DNA from 2 places in the Neptuniibacter sp. QD37_11 genome. Region 1 is predicted to be linked to the other one. Evidence: predicted binding sites of a transcription regulator. Region 1 holds the regulator's gene; the other holds the start of a gene.
What was found. Region 1 encodes sigma-54, which starts transcription at its own class of promoters, with help from an activator protein. Its sites were predicted from a motif close to TGGCACNNNNNTTGCTNT; they were not measured.
Positions count from the first base shown of each region.

Region 2: ACMXYT_RS00985 (P-II family nitrogen regulator) is a predicted target of sigma-54. The motif match lies at 2,029-2,046, and genes of this name have one in related genera.

Region 1 is NZ_CP180552.1:2,649,253-2,653,467, forward strand. It holds gene lptA (lipopolysaccharide transport periplasmic protein LptA) at 1-359, shown strand, start outside; gene lptB (LPS export ABC transporter ATP-binding protein) at 371-1,096, shown strand; gene ACMXYT_RS12320 (RNA polymerase factor sigma-54) at 1,151-2,665, shown strand; gene hpf (ribosome hibernation-promoting factor, HPF/YfiA family) at 2,724-3,014, shown strand; gene ptsN (PTS IIA-like nitrogen regulatory protein PtsN) at 3,031-3,489, shown strand; gene rapZ (RNase adapter RapZ) at 3,498-4,215, shown strand, end outside.
Region 2 is NZ_CP180552.1:223,868-228,082, reverse strand. It holds gene ACMXYT_RS00995 (diguanylate cyclase domain-containing protein) at 1-1,549, opposite strand, end outside; gene ACMXYT_RS00990 (accessory factor UbiK family protein) at 1,586-1,840, opposite strand; gene ACMXYT_RS00985 (P-II family nitrogen regulator) at 2,126-2,464, shown strand; gene ACMXYT_RS00980 (ammonium transporter) at 2,503-3,759, shown strand; gene glnK (P-II family nitrogen regulator) at 3,957-4,215, shown strand, end outside.

The DNA.
Region 1 (4,215 bases):
ATGTCATTATCAAGCAAGGTTCACTGCTGATCGAAGCAGCCCATGTAGATATGCACCGCGCCAACGAAGGTGTGGATAAATTAGTCGCTAAAGGCGCACCCGCTCACTTCCGCCAACAACAAGAAGTGAATGGTGACTTCAGTGATGCTTGGGGTAAACACATGGTGTATATGGTTAACAAAAAGAAATTAACCATTACGCAAAGTGCCAAAGTAGTACAAGGCAAAGACACCTTTACTGGCAATAAAATTGTTTATGACCTAGACAAATCAATTGTGGATGCTTTTGGTGCAACATCAAAAGACGCTAAAGAAAAAGGCCGTGTAAACATGGTCATTCAGCCCACTAAGAAGAAATAAGGCCTGCTGTAATGAGCTTATTGGAAGCGCGAAATTTAGCTAAGCGCTACAAAGGAAGAGAAGTAGTAAAAGACGTCTCACTTAAAATTAATAGCGGTGAGATTGTTGGGCTTCTCGGCCCCAATGGTGCAGGCAAAACCACCTGTTTTTATATGATAGTCGGTCTTGTACAAGCAGACCGTGGCCAAGTTAAAATTAAAGATCAAGATATCACAGCCCTTCCTATGCACGGGCGTGCTCGTGAAGGCATTGGTTACCTGCCTCAAGAAGCCTCAATTTTTCGCAAACTATCTGTACAAGACAACTTGCTCGCGATACTAGAAACACGAAAAGATTTAGATAAACAAGCTATCAAGTCCAAAATGAATGAGCTTCTGGAAGAATTTCACATCACTCATATTCGCGATAGCCTTGGCATGAGCCTATCTGGCGGTGAACGACGTAGGGTTGAAATTGCCAGAGCCTTAGCAACCGAACCTGAATTTGTGCTTTTAGATGAACCTTTTGCTGGTGTTGACCCTATTTCAGTCAATGACATCAAACAAACGATTCGTCACCTTCAGTCCAAAGGTATCGGCATTTTGATTACTGATCACAATGTCAGAGAAACACTGGATATCTGCGAAAGTGCCTATATTGTCAGTGAAGGCACTATACTTGCCAATGGTAAGCCTGATGACATTATGAATAATGAAGCAGTGCGCGATGCGTATCTCGGTGATCAATTCACCTTATAAACCCATAGATAATAACTAGATGATTGTAGCCTCTGGAGTTAGTGCCGCCGTATTATGAAACAAGCGCTTCATTTAAAAATTGGGCAACAGCTCACAATGACACCACAATTGCAGCAAGCGATTCGCCTGCTGCAATTATCTACACTGGATCTTCAACAAGAGATTCAGGAGGCACTTGAAAGCAATCCTATGCTGGATGTATCTGAGGATGACAACACTACTGATGTACCATCTAATGAACAGGATAACAACCTAGAAACACATCAAAGCGCTGCTGCCGAAGAATTAGAGAATAACACTTCAGCAGAACAGGACTTCGACGACACACCTGCGGCTGAAGATAATTGGAATGAGAGCATTCCTGAAGAGCTATCTACTGACAGTAACTGGGAAGACACCTATCAATCTTCCACACCAACGTTAAGTAAAGAAGATCTTGATTCGTTTGAATCAAATGACACGGCAGAAGAAACCTTACAAGATCACCTTCACTGGCAACTAAACTTGACGCCTATGAGCGATCTGGATCGACTCATTGCGACCAACATTATTGATGGCATTAATCCGGATGGTTATTTAACTGTTCCTCTTGAAGAGATTCATGAGCACTTTTTGGAACAAAATTCCGATGAGAGTGACGAAGTTGAACTTGATGAAATAGAAGCCGTACTGCATCGTATTCAACAATTTGATCCGGCCGGTATTGCTTGTCGAGACCTTAGTGAATGCTTAGCTATACAGCTTCGCCAACTTCCATCTGATACACCGTGGCGTAATGAGGCCATTAAAGTGGTCAATCAATACATCAAGCTTCTAGGCACCCACGACTATCGTCAATTAATGCGCAAGACGCGCCTAAAAGAGCCACAGCTACAACAAGTTATTCAGCTCATTCAAAGCCTCAACCCTAAACCTGGCGCTAGCATAAGCCAGACCGCTGCAGAATATGTCATCCCAGATGTCATCGTAACAAAACAACGCGGTGTTTGGACTGTTAACCTAAATCCAGAAGTTTCGCCTAAACTTAGAATAAACTCCGGTTATGCAGGTTTAGTAAAGCGTGCAGATAACAGTTTGGATAACACCTATCTGAAAAACCATCTTCAAGAAGCACGTTGGTTTATTAAAAGCCTACAAAGCCGTAATGAAACCCTATTAAAAGTGTCGAATGAGATCGTTAAACGACAATCTGGTTTTCTAGATCATGGCGAAGAAGGCATGAAACCTATGGTATTACACGATATTGCTGAAGCAGTAGAGATGCATGAATCAACTATCTCTCGTGTAACAACGCAAAAGTTTATGCACACACCACGCGGTATTTTTGAATTGAAATACTTCTTCTCCAGCCATGTCAGTACAGCTACAGGCGGAGCAGCATCTTCAACAGCAATCCGCGCCCTAATTAAAAAGATGGTTGCAGCAGAGAACACAGCTAAACCTTTGAGCGATAACAAAATCGCGCAGTTCCTCGATGAACAAGGATTCAAAGTTGCTAGGCGCACCATTGCAAAATATCGTGAAGCAATGGGAATTCCACCTTCTAATGAGAGAAAGCGTCTGGTTTAATAAAGAGATAATAAATAAGGACGGCGGCAAAACGCCTCCACTCAAGTAGGAGAGACCTATGCAGATTAATATTACTGGACATCATGTTGAACTGACTGATTCAATGCAAAACTACGTCCTAGAAAAAATGCAGAAAATTGAGCGTCACTTCGATAACATCACCAATGTTCAAGTAACACTAAGCATCGAAAAACAGCGCCAGAAAGCAGATGCAGAGATGCATGTCTCCGGCGCCCAACTGTTCGCAACTCACGAACACGATGATATGTATGCTGCAATTGACGGCCTGACTGACAAGCTAGACCGCCAAGTTATAAAACATAAAGAAAAACTCAAAAACCACAAATAGGCCTCCGCTACAACGTATTATGCTGGTCCATGAACTATTAACCCCCTCAAGCACCCTATGTGGTCTTGAGGGGAGCAGTAAAAAACGAATTCTGGAAAAAGCATCTGAAATTATTTCAGAGCAAAACCCTAACCTAGAAGCATCTTGTATCTTCAACGGCTTACACGGCCGCGAGAAATTAGGTAGTACTGGCATAGGCGATGGCATAGCTATACCCCATTGCAGACTAGCTGACTGCAGCGATGCCAAAGGCTACTTAATCAAATTAGCTCAACCAATTGATTTCGACGCTATAGATAGCAAACCGGTAGATCTTTTGTTTGTTCTTTTGGTACCAGAAGATGCTACATCTGAACACTTACAAACTCTTGCCGCGATTGCTGAGTTATTCAGCCAAGAAAGCGTGCGAGAACAGCTGAGAAGTGTTGCAGATAACGAAGCGCTCTATCAGGCAATTTGCCAACTTAGTTCATAGGATGTGAAATGAAGCTTGTAGTGATAAGCGGTCGATCCGGTTCCGGCAAAAGTACGGCTCTACAAGCTCTAGAAGATATAGGCTTCTATTGCATAGACAACCTCCCAGCATTATTGCTACCTGATTTAGTCCAGCAAATGAGTAGTGAACCTAGTCACCCGGATCGCATAGCGGTCAGCATTGATGCACGCAATCTACTCAGCAACCTTTCCAAATTCCCTCAAATTTTGCTTAACCTTCGCCAAGAACGATGGGCAGAATATGAAGTAATTTTTCTCGATTCATCTGAAGCTACGCTATTAAAAAGATACAGTTCAACCCGAAGAAAACACCCGCTTTCAGATGAACATAAGAATCTACAGCAGTCGATCCAATCCGAATCAGAGCTACTTGAACCCATTGCTAGCCTTGCGGATATCAGGATAGACACGACACGCCTCTCCCTTTATGACCTAAGGGATACAGTTAAACTCCGCGTAGCTAAACGAAAAGAGCAGACGCTTTCAGTTCAATTTGAGTCCTTCGGCTTTAAACATGGGGTACCTCTAGATGTCGATTTCGTATACGACGTCCGTGCGCTACCTAATCCCCATTGGATACCTGAACTAAGAAGATTTACGGGACAAGAGCAACCAGTCGAAGAGTTTCTGAACAATTCTCCTGAAGTTAACGAGATGATCAGCGACATTACAGAATTTCTATCTCGCTGGCTGCCCCGCTTTGCCG
Region 2 (4,215 bases), 1.2 Mb from region 1:
GACCGCGAGTACCCGCAGTAGCAACGCCATCGGCCAACACTTCGATCTCCAGCTGACCAGCCATATCTAAAACGGTATCAACGATCTTCTGACGACCTTCATCATTACCCATCGCCATAATCAGATCGGCATCCAGTTTAATCAGATCAGGTTGAATCTCTTGAAGCTGCTCCAAAATAGGGCTTTCACAAGCAAAGCCACTCACGGACAGTTGCGCTTCGCTGGTTAATAGATCAAACAGCTGACCTTCGTATTCAAGCGCCGTTTTAATATCAACATCAACCATATAACGGCCCTGCTGCTGATAGTGACTCAGCTGAGATACCCAGCGTTGCACCGCTTCCTTACTTTGCAATTGCTGGCTTTCGATACGGAACGAGATGAAACGAAGCTTAGGAAAACGCTCCCATACCACATCTAAACCACGCAGTTCCTGATCTAGCCACTGCTCATAACGTTGCAAGGATTCAGGGCTTTGTAATAGAGCAGAGAAATCAGCTAAGGGAATCTGCCCTAATTCTGGATGAGTCCAACTTGGTCGTGCATGAACAGCAACCACTTGGTGGCTATAGATGCTATAAACCGGCAGATAAGTCATCTGAATAGCACCACTAACGATCGCTTGGGTTAGATCTTCTTCTCGTAAAATTTGTGGTCCTTTACTACGTTCCATTAACTCACTGTAAACTCGGAACGTATTGCGTCCACCCTGCTTCGCTGCGTACATCGCAACATCAGCTTTTTTCACCAAATCTTTCGGGCGCTCAGCATGCTCCGGATAGACAGAGATACCCACACTACCACTGATAAATATCTCCCGATGCTCAACAAAAATACCATGACTGAGCTGATCAACTACCCGCTGCGCCACCTTAAGAGCCGATTCAACCCCATCAGCCAGCGGAATCATCATGACAAACTCATCGCTACTTAAGCGTGCCAAGGCATCATCACCGCGTACCACCCCTCCTAAACGGCGTGCCACTTCTTGAAGCAAGTTATCGCCAACACTGCGGCCTAGATTATCGTTGATCCATTTAAACCGGTCCAGATCCACCAGCATCACAGCTAACTGCTCGCCTTGCGCTTTACTCTGCTCTAAGCGTTTCGCCAAGATATCTTGGAACATATCCCAGTTCGGAAGATGAGTCAGTTCATCGAACTGAGCTGATTGCACGATGGCATTCATCTCTTTCTTAAGATGACTAATATTGAAGAACTGAGCCATATAACCTGTTACTAGGCCCTGATCGTTCTCCAAACGCATGATATTGAACCACGCAGGATAAACCGTGCCATCCTTATGCCTATTCCATAGCTCACCTTGCCAGCAACCATCGCTGCTGACGGTAAGCCATAAATCCTCATAAAATGGATCATTTAATTCCCGTGCCCCAAGAAAGCGCGGATTTTCGCCCTGCACCTCATCTAGGCTATAACCGGTAATTTCGGTAAATGCAGGATTAGCCTGCACTATATTATTGGCCTGATCCGTTACGAGCACTGCTTGAGGCGAACGAAGGAATAACTGCTGTTCAAAATGATCCATATTTAACCTACGTAGCTAGCGAAATTAAGAGGATGGTTACTTATCCTGTAATGCTTCTTCTAATGCCTGAACTTGCTTCTCTAAAGTTTCTACTTTTTCCCTAGTACGCAGCAATACGGCTTTCTGGGCATCAAACTCTTCACGACTAACAATATCCAGACGATCAAACGTGCCCTGCAAAACTGCTTTCACCTGCTGCTGTAACTCATCTTGCCCAGGAAGCTTATTTTCCCCAGACAGCAATTTCGAAAACTGTTCACTCAAGCCTTCTATTAGTTGTGGATTAATCATCCCACTTACCCCTAACAATTAAATATTGCCTGTCACTATAACAACAAACCTGCACCATTCAAGATCGCACCATATTGGTGCACCCTTATATTGCAGCGCACCTAAAGAAGCCCCACAAGAAGGCACGAAAACCTTACAAAAAACCTAGAACATAAATAACCTATTGAAATTAAAGAATAATTCAAACATGGCACAACCTTCGCTATAACCTTCGCAAACAGAATTTATGTTTGTTTAACGATAAACGCATACTGAACAGAATTTTTACCTACGGGGGATAGCAATATGAAAATGGTCTCTGCTGTCATCAAACCATTTAAATTGGATGATGTACGAGAAGCCCTTTCTGAAATTGGGGTACAAGGTATCACTGTGACTGAAGTTAAAGGTTTTGGTCGCCAGAAAGGACACACTGAACTATACCGCGGCGCTGAATATGTAGTCGACTTCCTACCAAAAGTACGCGTAGACGCTGCAGTGTCTGACGAAATTGTCGACCAAGTTGTAGAAGCGATTAGTGGCGCAGCTCAAACCGGCAAAATTGGCGACGGTAAGATCTTCGTAACGCCAGTAGAACAAGTTGTGCGTATTCGTACCGGTGAAACCGGTACGGAAGCCCTTTAATTTTTTGACTTATTGATTGCTTCTGGAGGAATAAACCAATGGAAGAACTACTGAATTCAACAGCGGGTGATGTTACCCAGCTTAAATACGCACTAGATACTTTCTACTTCCTAGTGTGCGGTGCTTTAGTAATGTGGATGGCAGCAGGCTTTGCCATGCTGGAAGCGGGTTTAGTTCGTGCGAAAAACACAACTGAAATCCTAACCAAGAACATCGCGCTATATGCGATCTCTTGTACTATGTACTTGGTTTGCGGTTACGCAATCATGTACGGCGGTGACTACATGCTTTCTGGCATCACTGGTGACGGTTTCACAGGTGCTGAAGAGCCAGCAACTTACGCACCATCTGCAGACTTCTTCTTCCAGGTAGTTTTCGTTGCAACAGCAATGTCTATCGTATCCGGTGCAGTTGCTGAGCGTATGAAGCTATGGGCTTTCCTAGCATTCGCTGTAGTAATGACAGGTGTTATCTACCCAATGGAAGGTTCTTGGACTTGGGGCGGTAACGATGTATTCGGTTTCTACAACCTAGGCGACCTTGGTTTCTCTGACTTTGCAGGTTCCGGTATCGTACACATGGCAGGTGCTGCTGCAGCCCTAGCAGGTGTTCTAGTACTAGGTGCTCGTAAAGGTAAATACTCAAAAAGCGGTGCTGTAAACGCTATTCCAGGTGCAAACCTACCTTTAGCTACACTAGGTACGTTCATTCTATGGATGGGTTGGTTCGGCTTCAACGGTGGTTCTGTACTAGCATCATCTGATGTAGAGAACTCTAACGCTGTTGCTGTTGTATTCATGAACACTAACGCTGCTGCTGCAGGTGGTGTGATCGCGGCACTGATCGTAGCTCGCCTACTATTCGGTAAAGCAGACCTAACAATGGCGCTTAACGGTGCACTAGCGGGTCTAGTTGCTATCACGGCTGAGCCATCTACTCCAACTGCACTGCAAGCGACTCTGTTCGGTGCACTAGGTGGTACGCTGGTTGTATTCAGCATCCTAACGCTAGATAAACTAAAAATTGATGATCCAGTAGGTGCTATCTCTGTTCACGGTGTTGTAGGTCTTCTAGGTCTGCTACTAGTACCAGTAACAAACGGCGATTCTACTTTCTCTGGTCAGATCATCGGCGCACTAACTATCTTCGCTTGGGTATTCGCTACAAGCCTAGGTGTTTGGTTAGCTCTTAAAGCAATCATGGGTGTACGCGTATCGGAAGAAGAAGAGTACGAAGGCGTGGATATCTCTGAGTGTGGTATGGAAGCTTACCCAGAGTTTACATCTGGCAAGTAAGATTGATCTAAAACAGTAAAAGGGCGCTAAGCGCCCTTTTTGCGTCACTAGTGCTCTGTAAGAGATTGATCTGATACGCTGTTCATATACCATCTTGCAATTATCTAGGTATACTAAGACGCATAATTCACTATAGTTACATTTGCTGCTTGGTCGTCAGGCCATAGAATGAGCAAGCCCAACTGAGGAATAGCATTATGAAACTGGTCACTGCGGTGATTAAACCGTTTAAACTGGATGATGTCCGTGAAGCGCTTTCTGAAATTGGTATCCAAGGCGTTACCGTTACTGAAGTAAAAGGCTTCGGTCGTCAGAAAGGCCATACTGAATTGTACCGCGGTGCAGAGTATGTGGTTGATTTCCTTCCAAAAGTGAAAATTGAAATTGCTGTAGACACAGACATGGTTGATCAAGTGATTGAAGCGATCAGCAAAACTGCGAATACTGGCAAAATCG